Regions from separate parts of the Kribbella sp. NPDC059898 genome, predicted to be linked through region 2. Evidence: riboswitches for the same ligand, from Rfam matches in the RefSeq annotation. Region 2 holds a riboswitch; the other holds the start of a gene.
What was found. A riboswitch is a leader RNA that binds a small molecule or an ion and turns the genes downstream of it on or off. The one in region 2 is predicted to bind S-adenosylmethionine.
Positions count from the first base shown of each region.

Region 1: it holds a riboswitch for S-adenosylmethionine, as region 2 does, so the genes downstream of both, thrC (threonine synthase) here and ACFV9C_RS20570 (aminotransferase class V-fold PLP-dependent enzyme) in region 2, are expected to answer to the same signal.

Region 1 covers NZ_JBHWKR010000014.1:72,212-81,503, forward strand. The annotation lists gene ACFV9C_RS34395 (LLM class flavin-dependent oxidoreductase) at 326-1,291, opposite strand; gene ACFV9C_RS34400 (mandelate racemase/muconate lactonizing enzyme family protein) at 1,386-2,504, shown strand; gene ACFV9C_RS34405 (dihydrodipicolinate synthase family protein) at 2,516-3,469, shown strand; gene ACFV9C_RS34410 (hypothetical protein) at 3,659-4,882, shown strand; gene ACFV9C_RS34415 (zinc-dependent alcohol dehydrogenase family protein) at 4,883-5,887, opposite strand; gene ACFV9C_RS34420 (ubiquitin-like small modifier protein 1) at 5,992-6,270, opposite strand; gene thrC (threonine synthase) at 6,267-7,532, opposite strand; SAM riboswitch class I at 7,546-7,687, opposite strand; gene ACFV9C_RS34430 (DNA-3-methyladenine glycosylase family protein) at 7,908-8,852, opposite strand; gene ACFV9C_RS34435 (Fic family protein) at 8,882-9,292, opposite strand, start outside.
Region 2 covers NZ_JBHWKR010000006.1:142,079-151,370, reverse strand. The annotation lists gene ACFV9C_RS20595 (hypothetical protein) at 22-588, opposite strand; gene ACFV9C_RS20590 (DNA translocase FtsK 4TM domain-containing protein) at 593-3,013, opposite strand; gene ACFV9C_RS20585 (DUF4184 family protein) at 3,285-4,058, opposite strand; gene ACFV9C_RS20580 (DUF6351 family protein) at 4,077-6,170, opposite strand; gene ACFV9C_RS20575 (DinB family protein) at 6,235-6,750, opposite strand; SAM riboswitch class IV at 6,847-6,960, shown strand; gene ACFV9C_RS20570 (aminotransferase class V-fold PLP-dependent enzyme) at 6,978-8,342, shown strand; gene ACFV9C_RS20565 (prolyl oligopeptidase family protein) at 8,353-9,292, opposite strand, start outside.

The sequences.
Region 1 (9,292 bases), on a different contig from region 2:
CAGCTCGCCGATTCATTGACCTTCACGGGGGCCGGGTGCCGACGGCACAAGACATCTCAGTGAGTGTTCACGCCCACGCAGACGACGCTCGCGCGACGATACGGGCGCTGGCGTAGGTATCTGACCAGGTCCGCCCGGTGGAACAGTCGGGTCTGTCTCACCACGGTCGGTTGGGTTGTCACTCGCGAGCGCCGGCGAGCAGGTCGCGGGCGGCAGCCGGCAAGAGTCCGGGCGCCAGCCCGGGGGGTGGGTGGGAGCGCGCGGAGCGGACGCGTCTGAGGAGCGCAGCGACGAAGCTAGCGGCCGCGGAGCACGCGTGGGGGACCTACAGCAGGTTGCCGAAGTTTTCGATGGATTTGAGGGTGTCGGACTGGCTCATGCCGGGGGGCTGGATGCGGAGGATGATGCCGTCGGCGCCCATTTCGGTGTAGTGGGCGAGGCGGTCGGCGCATTCGGCTTGGGAGCCAATGAGGCTTCGGGCGGTGATGTCGTCCCAGCCTTGGGTGTAGCGGGCCGCGTCCGTCGATGTGCGCTTCCAGCCGGTATAGGCGTCGTACAGGTCGCGGAGTGGCTCCTCGAGGACTGTGCGGGCCTGCTGGGAGGTGTCGGCGCAGTAGCCTTCGCGGCAGAGGATGACCTCTTGGCCGAGCGACGACGGGCCCTGGGGATACGACCGGTATTCCGCGATCTTGTCCGGCAGATCGGCGTCGAGTTCGTTGAAGGACGTCGTCCACCCGTCGCACATCCGCGCCGTCCGTTCCAGTACGGCGGACACCCGCCCGCCGTTCCACAACCGCGGTCGCGGGGACTGCACCGGGCGCGGCGACAGGTACGCCTCGGAGATCGACGTGAACTTCCCGTCGTACGTCACCTCGTCGGACGTCCACAGCCGGGTGAGGATCTCCAGCCCCTCCTCGAACCGCGCAACCCGCTCCGCCTGCCGTACGCCGTACAGCGCGAACTCCTCCGGCCGGTACCCGAGCACGAACCCGGCCGTCAGCCGCCCGCCCGACAGTACGTCGATGTGCGCCAGCGTCTCGGCCAGCACCACCGGGTCGTACAGCGGCGCCACGATCCCCGCCGTCGCGATCCCGATCCGCGACGTGTGCGCGGCCAGCCAGGTCATCGAGGTGAGGATCTCGTGGTACCCGGGCCGGTGCAGGTGCCGTTCGCCGAGCACCACCCATTCGAACCCGGCCTGCTCTGCGAGCTTCGCCTGTTCGACGGCGTCGGCCAACCGGGGCCGCTCGTCCGGGGTGCCGTAGAGGTTCAGATACAGACCCAGCCGCATCAGGGGTGCCACCTTCCGCCGTTGACAGGGAGCGCTTAGGGTATTTACGGTCTTGACCGTAAATGCTTTCCGCCCAGAACGCTAGGAGCCGGTCATGAGTCTTGCAGCAGAGCCGGCCGGTTTGCCGGACGGGGGAGCGGCCGCGCCGATCAGCGCGGTCAAGACCCGGGTGGTGAGCGCCCGCTACCGGCGGCCGTTCCAGATCAGCAGCGGGGTCAGCAACGAGCTGATCAGCCTGGTCGTCGAGGTGCACACCGCGGACGGCGCGGTCGGGATCGGCGAGACGTCCCCGATGACGGCGTACACCGGTGAGACGCTGGCCGGGGTCCAGGCCGCGATCGAGGAGCACCTGGCGCCGGCGCTGGTCGGCCGCGACCCGCTCGACCGGGCCGGCGCGCACGTCGTGATGGACGGCGTACTGCGCGGCCAGCAGGTCGCCAAGGCCGGCCTCGACATCGCGCTCTTCGACCTCGCGGGACGCCTCAGCGGCTGGCCCGTGCACGCCCTGCTCGGCGGCAGCGTCCGGGACCGTGTGCAGACCACCTGGGTCGTCGGCCTCGGCACGCTCGACGAGATGGCCGCCGAGGCCGCGGAGTACGCCGGCCGCGGGTTCACGCACCTGAAGGTGAAGGGCGGCCACGACCCCGCGAAGGACCTCGAGCTGATCCGCGCGGTCCGCGCCGCGATCCCCGCCGACGCCGAGCTCTGCCTGGACGCCAACGAGGGGTACGACGCGACCACCGCGCTCCCGTACCTCGCGAAGATGAGCGCCGCCGGCCTCACGCTCCTCGAACAGCCGCTCCCCCGCTGGGACCTCGCCGGGCTGGTCCGCCTCCGCGACCGCCTCGACGTACGGGTGATGGTCGACGAGAGCATGCACTCGCTGCACGACGCGCTGGAGATCGCCCGCCGCGGCGCCGCCGACGTACTGAACATCAAGATCCTGAAGGTCGGCGGCCTGCACCGCGCGCTGCAGATCGCCGCGGTCGCCGAGGCGGCCGGGCTCGCGGTGAAGGTAGGCTCGATGCCGGAGCTGGGCGTCGCCACGCTGGCCGCCGTCCACCTGGCCGCCGCCGTGCCGGGCGCCACCGTCGCAGCGGATCTGGTGGGTCCGCTGATGGTCGACGAGGACCCGCTGGCCCCGACCGTGTTCGCCGACTGCGACGGCTGGATCGACGTACCCAAGCGCCCCGGTCTCGGCCACGACGTCTGAGAGGTCATCTGATGCATCCGCTCGTAGAACGCCTTCGCGGCACCCTCCTCCCCGCGGTCGTCACGCCGATGGACCCCGACGGGGTCGTCGCGTACGACGCCTTGTCCGCGTACGCCGTGACGCTGACGAGGCACGCGATCGGCGGGGTCGCTGTCTGGGCACACACCGGCCGCGGACTGTACCTGTCGCCCGGTGATCGGGTGAAGGTGCTCGAGACGTGGCGGGCCGCGACCGACGTACCGATCGTGGCGGGGGTCGGCGTACCGAAATCCGCCGACGCGCAGACGTTGCGGGAGGCGGCGGACGCGACCGTCGAGATGGCGCGGGCCGCGGCGGCGGGCGGGGCCGACGCGGTGATGGTGTACCCGTTGGCCGGGTTCAACGAGGTCGCGGACGGGCACGCGCAGGCGGTCGCGCTGCACGAGCGGGTCACGGCGGAGAGCGGGCTGCCGCTGGTCGGGTTCTACCTGCACGGCGAGGCCGGCGGGTATCCGTACTCACCTGACCTGATCCGGGACCTGCTGTCGCTGGACGCGATGCTCGGCGTGAAGACCGCCACGCTGGACCGGGCGATCGGCTGCCAGGACGCGATCTGGGCCGGCCGCGGTACCGGGAAGCTGCTGATCACCGGCGAGGACCGGATGTACGGCCCGTCGTTCATGTGGGGCGCCGACACCGCGCTCGTCGGGATCGCGTCCGCACAGGTCGAGCTGTCGGCCGCCGTACTGCGGGCCTGGACGGCCGGCGAGCACGCGGAGTTCCTGGCCGCGTCGGACCGGCTGGACCGGTTCGCGGCGGCGACGTTCTACGCGCCGATCGAGGGGTACGTGCAACGGATGCTCTGGGCGGCCGAGTGGGAGGGGCTGGTACCGGCCGCGGCCGCGCACGATCCGTACGGGCCGACGCTCCCGCCGGGCGAGCGTGAGCTGGTGATCCGCTGCTTGCGGGAGCTGCAGGGGCAGTGAGGTGGCGCGCTCCCTCCTTCGCTCCACCACACCGACGCTCCCTGGATCCGCCTCAGGGGGTGGCGGTAATTGTGGTCTTGACCGAAACTAGGAGAGTACCGGCCGGACGTCAAGATCTCAGGCCCGTGCTGCGCTATTCTGCGTGGTGAGAGGACTTGAGGGCCAGACCAGAAGTCGTCGGAGGCTGCCGTGGGGATCTGCGTCGGGGTCGTCGGCCCGGAGGACCTGGTCCAGCGGGTGACCGCGGTCGGCGCCCCGAGCGGTACGACGCTGGTCCCGCTCCCGTACCGGCACGAGACCGAGGCGGTCGACCTGGTCCGGCAGGCGCACGGTGACGTCGACGCGTTCCTGTTCACCGGGGTCGTCCCGTACACGATCGCCACCGAGGCCGGCGCGGTCGACCGGCCGGCGATGTACGTCTCGTACGACGGCGCGACGCTGCTCCGGGCGCTGGTCGAGCTGCTCCGGCTCGGGCACAACGTCACGCAGTTCTCGATCGACACGCTCCGGCGTTCCGAAGTACTGGAGACGCTGATCGAGGCGAAGCTGCCGACGGACCGGATCCACGTGCTGCCGTACCGGCCCGGGCTGACCTCGGACGACATCGTCGAGTTCCACCGGAACGCGCGGGCGAAGCACGACACGAAGGTCGCGATCAGCTGTCTCGGGTCGGCGTTCCACCTGATCGAGAACGAGATGCCCTCGGTCCGGCTCGCCCCGTCGAGGTACTCGATCCGCTCGACGCTGCAGGCGCTCGTACTGACGACCACCGGCCAGCACGTCGGCGACGCGCAGGTCGCGCTCGGCGTCATCGACCTCCCGGAGCCGGACGACGCGCTCGCCGCCGACCTGATCACGCTCGGCGGCAGCCTCGCCGCCCTCCCCGACGGCCGGCACCTCGTCGTCACCACACGCGGCCTGCTCGAGCAGGCGACGGAGCAGTTCTCCCGCATGCCCTTGCTGGATCACCTGGCCGCGCGACACAGCACGGCGTACGTCGGGTTCGGCATCGGCCGCACCGCCGCGGAGGCTGAGGCCCTGGCCCGCCGCGCGGTCGGCCGGGCCGCGTCGATCGGCACCGTCGCGGGCGTGGTGTCGATGTCCGACGACGTCGAGATCGTCATCGAGCCCACCGGCGACCAGCCCGCCACCATCCGCGGCACCGAAAGCCTCCCGCTGCTCGCCCGCCGCGTCGGCCTCAACACCCAAACCCTCGCCCGCATGCGAGAACTGACCGCCACCCTCCCCGACGGCCTCACCACCCAGGACGTCGCCGACCACCTGGCCGTCCAGCTCCGCACCGCCCGCCGAGTCCTCAAACGCCTCGAACGAGCCGGCCTGGCCGCCCCCACCGGCACCCAGCAACACGGCCGCACCGGCCGCCCACCCACCGTCTACCTGATCCGCCTGTAGCTACGGGGTGATGACGGTGACGCCGGCGGGGGTGCCGGTGGAGAGGGCTGCCAGGGCGGCTGGGGTTTCTTCGAGGGTGATGGTGCGGGTGATCAGGCGGCCGGGGTTGAGGTTGCCGGTGGCAACTAGGTTGAGCATTTCGGGGTAGGCGTGGGCGGGCATGCCGTGGCTGCCGAGCCAGGAGAGTTCCTGGCCGATCAGGCGGGCTACGTCGAGGTTCACGCCGGCGGGAAGGAGGCCGATCTGGACGTGGCGGCCTCGGGGGCGGAGAGCCCGCAGGGCTTGCTGGACGATGTCGCTGGAGCCCAGCGCGTCGATGGTGACGTGCGGGCGACCGACTTCGGTGAGGTCTGCAGGAGGTTGGAGGGTGTGGGTGGCGCCGTAGGTGCGGGCCAGGGTGAGGGCGTCGGGGTTGGTGTCGATGGCGGTGACCTCGGCGCCCAGGGCGGTGGCGATCATCACCGCGGAGAGGCCTACGCCGCCGCAGCCGAAGACGGCTACGTGTTCGCCGGCGGTTACCTGGGCGACCTGGTGGACGGCGCGGAACGACGTGGCGAAGCGGCAGCCGAGGCCCGCGGCGGTGGCGAAGTCCATGTCGTCGGGGAGCCGGACCAGGTTCACCTCGGCGTACGGTACGGCGACGTACTCGGCGAACGAACCCCAGTAGTTGAACCCCGGCTGCAGCTGGTTCGGGCAGACCTGCTGATTACCTTCGAGGCACTGCTCGCACGTCCCGCACGCGCAGATGAACGGCGTCGTCACCCGATCCCCGACCACCCACCCGGACACCCCGGCCCCGACCGCGGCGATCGTCCCCGCCAACTCGTGCCCGGGCACATGCGGCAACACGATGTCCGGGTCGTGCCCCATCCACCCGTGCCAGTCACTCCGGCACAACCCGGTGGCCTCGACCTTCAGTACAACCGCCCCGGCCTCCGGCTCCGGCCGCGGAACATCTCGTACGACGGGCACAACGCCGTACGCCTCAACCACAACCCCACGCATCCCCGAATCCTAAGCCGCCCCCGACTCGTGGCGATTGGTTCCTGCCCCGAACCGCGAGTCGTGGATTTCAGCGCCAAAACCCACGACTCAACGCCGGGTCTGAATCAGCAGCCGCCGGCGACGGCGGGGATGATGGAGATCTGGCCGCCGTCCTTGATTGTGGTTTGGAGGCCTTCGGCGAAGCGGACGTCGTCGTCGTCGACGTACACGTTGACGAAGCGGCGGAGTTCGCCGGACTCGTCGAGGACGCGGCCCTTGATACCGGGGTACGACGTGTCGAGCGAGTCGAGTACCTCGGTCAGCGTGCCGCCCTCGGCGGAGACCTCAGAGGCGCCCTGGGTGTAGGGCCGCAGGATGGTCGGGACGCGCACACTCACACTCACTGCAGGCCTGCCTTCACAAAGGCGTCGTACGACGCGGGAATGGTCACCTTGGGGCCGACCCGGTCGGCCACGGCGTCGAGCGTCTTCAGCCCGTCGCCGGAGTTGATGATCACCGTCTCGGCCTCGGGGTCGAGCTGCCCGGTGGCGATCAGCTTCTTCAGCGTCGCGACCGTCACCCCGCCCGCGGTCTCGGCGAAGATGCCCTCGGTCCGGGCCAGCAACTGGATGCCGTCGACGACCTCGTCGTCGCTGACGTCCTCGATCGCGCCACCGGTACGGCGGGCCACGTCCAGCACGTACGGCCCGTCCGCCGGGTTCCCGATCGCCAGAGACTTCGCGATCGTGTCCGGCTTCACCGGCTTCACCACGTCGTGCCCGTCGCGGAACGCCTGCGCCACCGGGGAGCACCCGGTCGCCTGCGCGCCGTACACCTTGTAGTCCGTGGCGTCGACGAGCCCGAGCTTGCCGAGCTCGGTGAAGCCCTTGTCGATCTTGGTCAGCTGGGAGCCGGACGCGACCGGGATCACGATCTGCTGCGGCAACCGCCAGCCGAGCTGCTCGGCGATCTCGAAGGCGAGCGTCTTGGAGCCTTCGGAGTAGTACGGGCGGACGTTGACGTTGACGAACGCCCAGCCTTCCTCCTCGCCGGCGATCTCGGAGGCGAGCTTGTTCACGTCGTCGTAGTTACCGTCGACCGCGACCAGCGTGCCGCCGTACACGGCGGTGGTGATGATCTTGGGGCGCTCGAGGTCCTTCGGGATGAAGACCACGGAGCGGATGCCGGCCCGGGCGGCGGCCGCTGCGACGGCGTTCGCGAGGTTGCCGGTGGACGGGCAGGCGAAGACCTTCATGCCGAGCTCGCGGGTCGCGCTCAACGCGCTCGCCACGACCCGGTCCTTGAAGGAGTGCGTCGGGTTGCCGGAGTCGTCCTTCACCCACAGCTTGCGCAGGCCGAGCTCACGGGCCAGGTTCTGCGCGTCGACGAGCCGGGTGTAGCCGGGCTCGGTGTTCGGGAAGCTCGCCACGTCCACCGGGACGGGGAGCAGCGGCTGGTAGCGCCAGATGTTCTTCGGGCCGGCCTCGATCTGCTCGCGGGTGATGGTCGGGTACTCGTACCCGACCTCCAGCGGGCCGAAGCACTCCATACAGGCGTAGAACGGGCCCAGCGGGGACTTCGCGCCGCAGGCGCGACAGCTGAGGTGCGTACCGTTGCCAAAGGCACCTTCACGGAGGGTGTGGGTACCGGCGGCGGTCAGGCTCATGAGTGAGGTTCCCCTCTCATCTTCCCCGGAACCGGATCTCGGCACGGGACGGATTTGGCACCGTTCCCTCGCGGAGGTGACCCCGGACGGGGGCTCCACGGGGAGGGTTGCCGGGACATCAACGGGCCGTTTCCCTCAGTCCCTCTGGATGAGCTCCCCCGAGATTACCCAATCGGGTCCATATTGTGTCCTGTGATCCCACCATTCGAGATGCGCGATCTCACCCCCGACCCGGATCTCCAGGCCACCACAATCCGCCCGCCGACCGGCCGCTGAGCGGGGCGCCACGCCTCCCGCCGCGATTGTGATGGCCTGGGCATCCGCACCCACTCCCAACCACTGGTGGACGGCCGGTAGGTGGTGGGGGCGGTGTGGCTACAGCCGGTGGGTGGCGCCTGGGGTGTGGGTGGGGAGGGATTTGCGGGGGCCGAAGCGGGGGTGGCCGGGGCCGGCGAGTTCGAGGAGGCGTTGGACGCGGAAGCGGTGGCCGCGGTACGGCTCGATCAGTTCGGCGCAGCCGTCGTCGTCCAGTTCCTCGCCGATCAGCGCGTACGACACGTTCCGGGACACGTGGTAGTCCGCGAACGAGAACGCGTCCGCATCCCCGTGCGCCCGCTGCCGTACCTCGGCCGCCGTCCACACGCCCACCCCGGGCAGCGACCGCAACCGCCGTTCGATCTCGGCACCGTCGGTCAGCTCGAGCGTCCGCTCCAACGCCGACGCCCGGGACGCCGCCGTCAGCACCACCCGCGACCGCCGGCTCTCGACGCCCGCCCGCAGGTACTGCCACGACGGGATCAGCCGCCACTCCTCCGGCGACGGCGGCACCATCAGCACCCGGTTGCCCTGCTCACGAGGCCCCGGCGCGGGCTCGCCGTACTCGCGCAGCAGCAACCGCCACGCGCGGAACGCCTCCTTGCCGGTCACCACCTGCTCGATCCCCGCCGCCGCCATCGCCTCGAACACCGCCCGCGACCGCGGCACCCGCACATGCGGGAACCGCCGCGCCGCGTCCACCAACGCCCGATGCGCCGGCAGCGGCTCGAACCCGTCCCAACTGTCCCGCTCCCCCAGCAACTCCGGCACACCGTCCAACGCCCACGCGGCCCCCGGTCCCCACGCCTCCGCCTCGACAGTCCCGGCGTACGGCGTCAACCGCAACAGCACCGGCCCGTCCGGCGTCCGCGTCGCCCGCCACACGGTCCGCCGCCCCGCATCGAACACGTACGCCGGATCACCCGGCCCCTTCCGCAACCCACCAATCACCGAATGCGGATCCACCACCCGCCCCGGACGCCAAACCCGCACCACCGAACTCACCCACCAAGTCTTACCCACCCCACCGACAACTAGTTGACGGTGGGTACGGGGGCAGCGAGATGTTGCTTCATCCACGGGTACGGATCAGCCAGCGGCTCCCGGTTCGCGAGCGCCGCTTGGACCATCAGCGTCAGCCGACCACCCATGACGTAATGCCGTCCCTTGGTCTCTCCGACGGCCTGCAAGAGTTGGAGTTCTGTGGCCATCGCCAGGTCACGCGATGCCGTCCGCTCCTCGATCCCGGCCCGACGCACGTAGGTGGAGCGGCGTATCCGAAACCCCAGGGAGGCATCGAACAGTTCGTCCGCAACCCGCTCCGGCAAGCCGAACTCGTCGATCACCTCGTCGAACAGCTGCCACAGCTTGCCGGCTTCGCGATAGCGACGACGGACCGTCTGCGCCTGGATGTGATGCGCGCGGAGGTTGAACTTCACCCACAG
Region 2 (9,292 bases):
TACGACGGGGTCACGGACGAGTCAGAGTTGTTCCCTCACCGGACACCTGGCGTCGGCCAGCATGTGCAGCGCCTGCACCACTTCCCCGTTCGACGGACGAGCCGTCAACCCGAACGGTATCGCGAGTGACGACCCGGTCAGACGGCGGTTCGCATCGGTTGTCTTGCGGGTCGAACTCGGCAGTGCGCCGAGGATCGGCCCGGGATCCTGCAGATGTACGGCGATCCGCCCGTCGTCGAGCGGATGCCGGCGCCGCAGCACCGTCACCTCTTCGATGTCCTCCCACCGGGTACCCACCCACTCGCTCCCGATGCGCAGCCGGATGCCGACGTCGTCGGCCACCAGCATGTCCCCGACCGTCAGCGCACGGGCGCAGACGACGGCCAGGACGGCGAACGCGGCCGCCACGATCCAGCGCAGGATGCCGGTCGCGCTGGTCGAGCCGGACGCCGCGAAGCCCAGCGCCACCAGTGCGGCGCCGACGGCGAGGCCGCCGTGAACCTTCTGGGAGGCGCGCACGGTGAACGGTGCCGGCCTGGGGTCCCCGTCGAATCGTTGCTGCCTGGGCAGTGCGCTCGCGGCGGTCACGGTCTCACTCTCCTCGGAGGGTGCTGATGAAGTCCTCTAGATCGTCGGGTTTGACCAGGACGTCCCTGGCCTTGGAACCTTCGCTGGGACCGACGACGCCGCGGCTCTCCAGGATGTCCATCAGCCGGCCGGCCTTGGCGAAACCGACGCGGAGCTTACGCTGCAGCATCGACGTGGAGCCGAACTGGGTGGAAACGATCAGCTCCGCGGCCTGCACGACCAGGTCGAGGTCGTCGCCGATCTCGTCGTCCAGGTCCTTGCTCGGGCCCGGCGCCGCGGTGACGTCCTCGCGGTACGTCGGCTGCAGTTGCTCCTTGCAGTGCTCGACGACGACGTGGATCTCGTTCTCGGTGACCCACGCGCCCTGAATACGCATCGGCTTGCTCGCGCCCATCGGCAGGAACAGCCCGTCGCCCTGACCGACCAGCTTCTCGGCGCCGGGCTGGTCCAGGATGACCCGGCTGTCGGCGAGCGACGAGGTCGCGAACGCCAGCCGGGACGGCACGTTCGCCTTGATCAGACCGGTGACGACGTCCACCGACGGCCGCTGGGTGGCGAGCACCAGGTGGATACCGGCGGCCCGGGCCAGCTGGGTGATCCGGACGATCGAGTCCTCGATGTCGCGCGGTGCGACCATCATCAGGTCGGCGAGCTCGTCGACGATCACCAGCAGGTACGGGTACGGCGTGAGCACCCGCTCCGACCCGGGCGGCGGCTTCACCTTGCCGCCGCGGACCGCCTTGTTGAAGTCGTCGACGTGCCGGAACCCGAACGCGGCGAGGTCGTCGTACCGCATGTCCATCTCGCGGACGACCCATTGCAGCGCCTCGGCGGCCTTCTTGGCGTTGGTGATGATCGGCGTGATCAGGTGCGGGATGCCCTCGTAGTTGTTCAGCTCGACCCGCTTCGGGTCGACCAGGATCATCCGCACCTCGTCGGGCGTGGCGCGCATCAGGATCGAGGTGATCAGCGAGTTGATGAATGACGACTTACCGGAGCCGGTCGCGCCGGCGACCAGCAGGTGCGGCATCTTCGCCATGTTCGCGACCACGAAGCCGCCCTCGACGTCCTTGCCCAGGCCGGCCACCATCGGGTGGTGGTCGTTGCGGGCGGTCGCCGAGCGGATCACGTCGCCGAGGCTGACGGTCTCCTTGTCGGTGTTCGGGATCTCGATGCCGATCGCGGACTTGCCCGGGATCGGGGACAGGATCCGGACGTCGGCCGAGGCCACCGCGTAGGCGATGTTCTTCGACAGCGCGGTGACCTTCTCGACCTTGACCGCGGCGCCGACCTCGACCTCGTACCGGGTGACCGTCGGGCCGCGGGTGTAGCCGGTGACCTGGGCGTCGATGCCGAACTGCTCGAACACCTCGGTCAGCCGGTCGACGACCTGGTCGGACGCCTTGGTGCGGGCCTTGTGCACCGAGCCGGGCTTGAGCATCTGCCCGTCGGGAAGCGTGTACGTGATGTCGCCGGACAGGCTGAGCTGCTCGACGCGCTGCGGCAGCGGAGTGTGCGGCGGCGGCTCGGGCGGCGGTGCGGGCTGCTTGCTCGCCGCGGCCAGCGGCTCGAACGAGGGCTCGACGGCGTCGGAGGCGGCCTCGTCAACGTCGTACGCGTCGTCCTCGTCGTCGGCCGGCTTGGCCTTCGTCTTGCGGCCGCGCTTGGGCTCGTCCTTCAGCACCGGCGAGTCGTACGGCTTGACCGTCGGCTCGCCGTCGTCTTCGAGCTCGGCCTTCGCGCGGCGCTGCTTGCGGGTCAGCCGGACGGTGTCGTCGGTCGGCGCGCCCTGCACGGACGGCGCGTCGGCGGGCAGCTCGGTCCGGCCCATCAGTACGTCGAACGCCGCGCGGAACCGCAGCGGGATCGCATACACCGGCGTACCGGTCACGACCAGCGCGCCGAAGATCGACAGCAGCACCAGCAGCGGCGCCGCGACGTACTGCGTGAGCAGGTCGGACAGGAACGACGAGATGAAGTACCCGATCGCGCCGCCGGCCTCGCGCAGCGGGCCGTCGGCGGGGTTGTTCGGCCGGGGCAGGCCGTTGGCGATGTGGATCAGGCCGAGGACGCCGAGGCAGATCGCGGTCCAGCCGATCACCTGCCGGCCCGCCGGGCCGTTGCGGTCCGGGTGCCGCAAGGTGCGGACCGCGATCACGACCAGCATCAGCGGCAGCGCCCAGCCGAGCATGCCGATGCTGCCGCCGACGACCGTCCGTACGCCGTTGCCGACCGAGCCGGGCAGGTCCCACCAGATCGCCGCGGCGACAACCATCGCCAGGCCGATCAGGAACAGGCCGGCACCGTCGCGGCGGTGCTCCGGCTCCAGGTCACGGGCGCTGTGGCCGATCCCCCGCACCATGCTGCCGAGCAGGTGCGCGATCCCGATCCAGACCCTGATCACTCCACGACCGAGAGCGAGCATGGCGGCCGCGAACGGTCCTGGTCCGCTGTTCTTGGGCGTGCTGGTCCGCGCGGCGGAGGTTCCACCGCGTTTCGCGCTCTGCCCACGCTTCTGGGCGCCTGACGGACGGGAGCGTCCACCAGCGGCCGAACGGGCCGAACTCGGCCGCTTGGCTGCTGACTTCTGCGCCCGCGCCGGGGAAGACGTGCGGGTCGCCATATTGATCAGGCTACCCCGACTACCCCACGAGTCCCACGTGTCACACGCCGATCACACGGTCCCATCCGTAGCATCACGACGCACGAGCCGTACGGCGCAGCCGCCCGAGGTGCCATACGACGACGTAGAAGCCCAGCGCGGCCAGCCCGCCGGACACGAGCCCGGACAGCACCGTCCGTACGACGGTCTCCCCCGCCAGGTCACCGTCCACCCGGTTGAGCTCCACGACCGCACCCACTACCGCGAACAGCACCAGCGCACCCAAGACCACGTACCTGATCCACGCCTGGAGCCTGTCACGCTGCGTGGCCAGCGGAGGGGTACGGCGGTACCAGCGGTACAGCCAGATCGCGAGGATCAGGCAGCCGCCGATCGTGGAGACGTACTGCAGGATGCGGTTGATGTCGTCGAAGACGTCCGGGAAACGGCGGACGAAGTACCCGTCGCCATGCGTGAAGGAGTCCCAGATCACGTGGGTCAGCGCGCCGACGACGGCGGAAACGGCCGTCCAGAGCAGGACCATCGGAGACGGCAGGCGAAGCGGGCGGGCAACGGGCAACCGGGCTGCCAGGGCAGGTGGCGCGAGGGCGATGAGCGGGCGCTTCAGGAGCAGGTTGAAGACCAGCACGAGCAGCAACGCCAGCAACGGGTCCAGCCAGAACGCCGACGTGAACTTGTGCGTCAGCGTCAGCGTGAAGTTCCCGTTGATGTACTGCGTGGCGATCCGGTAGACCGCACCGACGTACAGCAGGTCAGGTGCCACCGCACCGGCCACCAATGCTGACGCCACGAAAGGGCGCCGGACCAGCGGGAGGACAGCTGCGGGGTGAGCCAGAGTGAAGGGCACACCCCGCACCCTATTGGTTCAGAACGTCGGCCAACTGCCTGCCGGCGGCTGCTGCCCGACACCAGGCACCGACCAGTTGCAAACACCGTTCGGGAACGTCTGCCGCAACGCCTTCCACTGCAGAGACGTCAGCTTGACCTTGTAGTCGGACTTGTTCAGCGGCTGCAAGCGGCACTTGATGACGTCGTTGGCAACGGACGCACCAGCCACCTGCCGCGGCGCCGGCCACGCCGGGTAGAACGTGTTGCACCGCGTCGTTCCGATGCCGTCCACCTGTGTCTCCACGATCTTCTGGTTCGTCGGACTCCAGCACGCGTCGGTCAGCGCGCCGGGCTTGTTGCGCATCAGCTTCGCGTGCGGCGAACCCGGGTCGTGGTCCGCGTCCACCGCATCCATCCACCGGTCGAGCGAGGCGAGCGCGTCGGTCAGCACCGGGTTCGCCGTACTGAATCCGCCCGGCACGTCGCCCGCCTGGACGAGCATGACCTGGTTGCCGGCGTCACCGTTTGCCTTACGCAACCGCTCCCGGAGCGAGAACGAGTGGAAGATCAGGTGGATGTCGCCGTTCGGCTGCTCGTCCCAGTACTGCCGGTAGTCGATGATCGGCGTACTGGCCAGTCCTCCGCCGCCGTTGATGAGTTGCCCGGTGCGGTACGCCGTACTGATCGCCTGCGGGTCCGCGACGGTCCGGGCCGGGACGAAGTTCGCGTCGGTGTCGAAGCCGCCGACCGTCTTGTTCAGGTCGATGAACTGCGCGACCGAGATCTTGCCCGCGTTCACGGCGTCCAGGCCGTACTGGATCCCGACGTTGTCCAGCGGCCGCCGGGCGGCGCCGGTGCGCGGATCCTTGCCCCAGATGTTGACCTGGTGGTCGTACACGTCGCAACGCGCACCCTGAGGGTTCGTCACCGGGTCGTACCGGTCCTCGACCGGTAGTTGCGCAGGGCAATAGACCCGCGGGTCGATCCGGCGGCCGGCGCCGGCCAGGTTGGCGATCGTGCCGACCTTGCCGAAGCCCGCAGCGGCCCGCTTCTGTTCGTCGGTCCAGCCGGTCGCGGACCGGAAGTAGTGGTCGAGCAGCAGCGCGTCGGTGATCGTGTGCAGCGTCGCGAACCCGACCTCCGGGAACACGCAGGACGCCACGATCCCGTCCAGCAGCCCCGGGTAGTCGTCGGCGATCTGGAAGACCTGGTACGAACCACCGGAGCAGCCCCAGCCGATCGTCTGCCGCGGAACGCCGATCGTCTCCAGGATGTGCTCCCGCGTCATCGACATGGTCTCGGCGGCGAGCACACCGTTGCAGTTGATGCCGAAGACGTTCAGGCTCGACGACGCGACGGCGTACCCCTGCCCGAGCAGTACGTCGTCGTTGATGCCGCCCGTGCCGCTCCCCTGCTGGTACCACCCGCCGGGGCAGCCGCCGCCGAACGTGTAGACCAGTCGGCCGTTCCACCCACTCGGCGCCTTCACGACGCTCGGCTCACCGCCCGCGGGATCGTTGAGTACGGCGTACTCGTAGATCGACCGGTTGATGACGCCGGTCTCGACCCTGACGATGTACGGCACCGTGCGGCCGTCCGAGGTGGTCGTGGTCGCGAGGTCGGCCGGCTTCGTCGCGGGCAGCACCTTCAGCGAGCGGTCGACGGTCGAGCGGTACAGGTAGTCGACGCGGGTCGGCACCGTGCAGTTCGCGTCGGAGGGCGGACCGAGCTTGACCTTGGCGAGCGTCACGAAGTCCGCCGTACCGCAGACGTACGGCGTCTCGTGCGGGCCGGCGAGGAGCGGACCGCTGCGTGGATGGTTGGTGATCACGAGCCGCGACGAGGCGGCCGTGACCGTGTTGGATCCGTCGGTGAGGCCTTGGACGACGCCGATCAGGCGGTCCTGCTGCCGGGTGAACGCGCTACTGACGTCCTTCCCGTTCAGCCGGATCTTCAGGTCGTCCAGGTGCCGCCCGGTGATCCCGAGCAGCACGTTGCCGTCGCTGACCATGTCGGCGCGGGGTGTGGACAGGACCTCGATCCGTACGTCGGAGGCGGCGCCGGCGGGCGTCACCAGCACGGCGGTGAACATCGCTGTCAGAAGGGCCACGAGGGCGGCTGGTCGCTTCATGTGATGAGTCGATCACAGCAGGTCCGAGGCCGGAAGGGCTCGCGGCAATCGGTTTCCAGGCACTTCAGGCCCCGGTCGTACCGTCCAGTTGCTCGCGAACCAGGTCGGCATGCCCGCAGTGCCGCGCGTACTCCCCGATCAGGTGGATGTAGATCATCCGCAACGACGACTCGGTCCCGCCGAACGTGAACCGGTCGTCGAGCGAGCGCCCGGCGGCGGCCTCGTCGGACAGCTTCCACTCGGCGATCAGCCCGTCGTACGCCGTCTGCGCGTCGGCCGGGTCGATCCGCTCGAAGTCGGCGTCCTTGCCGAGCTCGGGCGCGAACAGCGGCTCGGCCGGCTCGTCGGCGAAGTGGATCCGGAACCAGATCCGCTCGACCTTCGTGAGGTGCCGGATCAGGCCGAGCAGCGAGAGGTTCGACGGCGGCGACGGCCGCTCGGCCAGCTGTTCCGCGGTCAGCCCGGCACATTTCACCAGCAAGGTGCTGCGGTAGAAGTCCAGATATCCTTGCAGCAGTTCGCGTTCCGGTGCCGTCAGCGAGCCGTCCGGCCGCTCGACCGCAGGGGCAGTCCAGGTCATTGCCATCCTCACGTCGTCCCACGATGTGTTCAGTCATCTCATCACATGAGATTCGCACTGGCGGAGTCCGTGTCCCGTTCGTTACCGTTCTCGGTAGGTCATGAGTGCCAGCGACAAGCCCCGGCTCGCTGGCCGGCAACCCTCCTCCGCGGTGGGGTGCCCCGGGTGAAGACCAGGCCGTGCGGATACCCCGTTCGGCAAGCGCGGACTTTCCTGGGAGCAGATCCATGTCGATCCTGTCCATTCTCGAACCGGCCGGCACCACCACCCCGCGGCCGGCCGGCAAGCGGCAGCTCGCCGGCAACATCCCCGCGACCGTCGGCTCCGACCTGCTGGTTCCGCTGGCCGACGGCCGGGTCACCGACTACGCGAACTTCGACCACGGCGCGAGCGCCCCGTGTCTGGAGTCCGTGCGCGCCAGCGTCGAGGCGGCGCTGCCGTCGTACGCCTCGGTGCACCGCGGCAACGGGTACGCCTCCCGGATCACGACCCAGTGGTACGAGCGAGCCCGCGCCGAGGTGCACGCCTTTGTCGGCGCCCGCCGCACGGACCAGGTGATCTTCACCCGCCAGACCACCGACGCGCTCAACCTGCTCGCGAACGCCGTACCGCAGGACGCGACCGTGATCGTGTTCGAGTCCGAGCACCACGCCGCGCTGCTGCCCTGGCCGGCCGAGCGAACCGTCCGGCTCAAGGCTCCGGCCAGCCAGAGCGAGGCCGTCACGAAGGTCGCCGACGCGCTCCGCAACGCGCCCGAGGGTCCGCGGCTGGTGGTGATCACCGGCGCCTCGAACGTGACCGGTGAGATCTTCCCGATCGCCGAGATCGCCAAGGTGGCCAAGGCGCACGGCGCCCGGGTCTGCCTGGACGCGGCGCAACTCGCCCCGCACCGTCCGGTGGACATCGCCACCCTGGACGTCGACTGGGTCGCACTGTCCGGCCACAAGCTCTACGCCCCGTACGGCGCCGGCGCGCTGATCGGCCGCTCCGACTGGCTCGACGCGGCCGACCCGTACCTGTACGGCGGCGGCGCGACGCACGCCGTGACCAGCGACACCGTGGTCTGGTCGACCGGCCCGGCGCGGCACGAGGGCGGCTCCCCGAACGTCATCGGCGCCATCGCCCTGGCGAGCGCCTGCGCCGCGATCACCAAGCACCGCGACGCGATCGAGCAGCACGAGCGCAGCCTGCTGGCCCGGCTGCGTACCGGTCTCGCCCAGCTCGACGCCGTCACGACGTACTCGATCTTCGGCGAGGACGCGGACCGGGTCGGCACCGTGTGCTTCACGATCGACGGTCTGACGTCGACGCTGGTGTCCGCCGCGCTGAGCGCCGAGTACGGCATCGGCGTCCGGGACGGGAAGTTCTGCGCGCACCCCCTGGTCGGTCACCTACTCGCGAACAGCCCGGAGCACGGTACGGCGGTCCGCGCCAGCCTCGGCCTCGGGACGACCCGGGAGCACGTGGACCGGCTCGTCAACGCCGTACGCACGCTGGCCACGTCCGGGCCGCGCACGGAGTACACGGAGAGCGCCCACGGCTGTCAGCCCGCCGACGATCCCCGCGATCTCCACGCACCGCGGATCTGGTGAAGGAGCCCTCCTACTGCTCAGGAGGTACGAGACCTACATGGTGAGCAGCGAACGCCAGTAGGTCCGCCCACTCCGACGCGACCATCGCGGCAGGTTTGCCGAAGCCATGGCCGGTGTTGACCTCCACCCGGGTCAAGACCGGCCGCGGACCGGACTGGGCGTGCTGCAGCGCAGCGATGAACTTGTGACTGTGCAGCGGTACGACGCGGTCGTCGTGATCGCCCGTGACCACAAGAGTCGCCGGGTACGCCGTACCGTCGCTGACGCGATGCAGTGGCGAGTAGGCCAGCAAGTCCTCGAACTGCTCCGGGTCACTGGGCAGGCCGTAGTCGGACGCCCAGGCCGCTCCCACTGTGAACAGGTGGAACCGCAGCATGTCCAGCACGCCCACACCGGGCAGTGCGACTGCGAACAGGTCCGGCCGCTGCGTCATGACAGCTCCGACGAGCAGGCCACCGTTGCTACGACCGTGGATAGCAAGCTGGGCTGGTGTGGTCACACCGGTGGCTTGCAGGTCCTCGGCGACAGCGATGAAGTCGTCGAACACGTTCTGCTTGTTCTTGAGCCGCCCTGCGTCGTGCCACTCGCTCCCGTACTCACCACCGCCACGTAGGTTCGCGATCACCAGTACGCCCCCGGCCGCGAGCCATGCGGGCCAGCCTGGGCGGTAGTCGGCCTGGATGGGGATGCGGAACCCGCCGTACCCCCACATGAGGGTCGGCCGCGGCTCGTCGAAGCCCAGGTCGGACCGGCTGATCAAGAAGTACGGCACGGGCCCGTTGCGGCGCGTCACGGTGACCTCGGGCGGGGTGAAGCCGTCAGCACCACGGACCAGCTCCGGCAGCGCGCGTACGGCGCCTGAACCGGTGGACACGACGTACGACAACGTGGGGTCGGTCGTCGTGGACAGGCCGATGAACAGCTCGTCGTACTTCGGTCCTGCGTTGAAC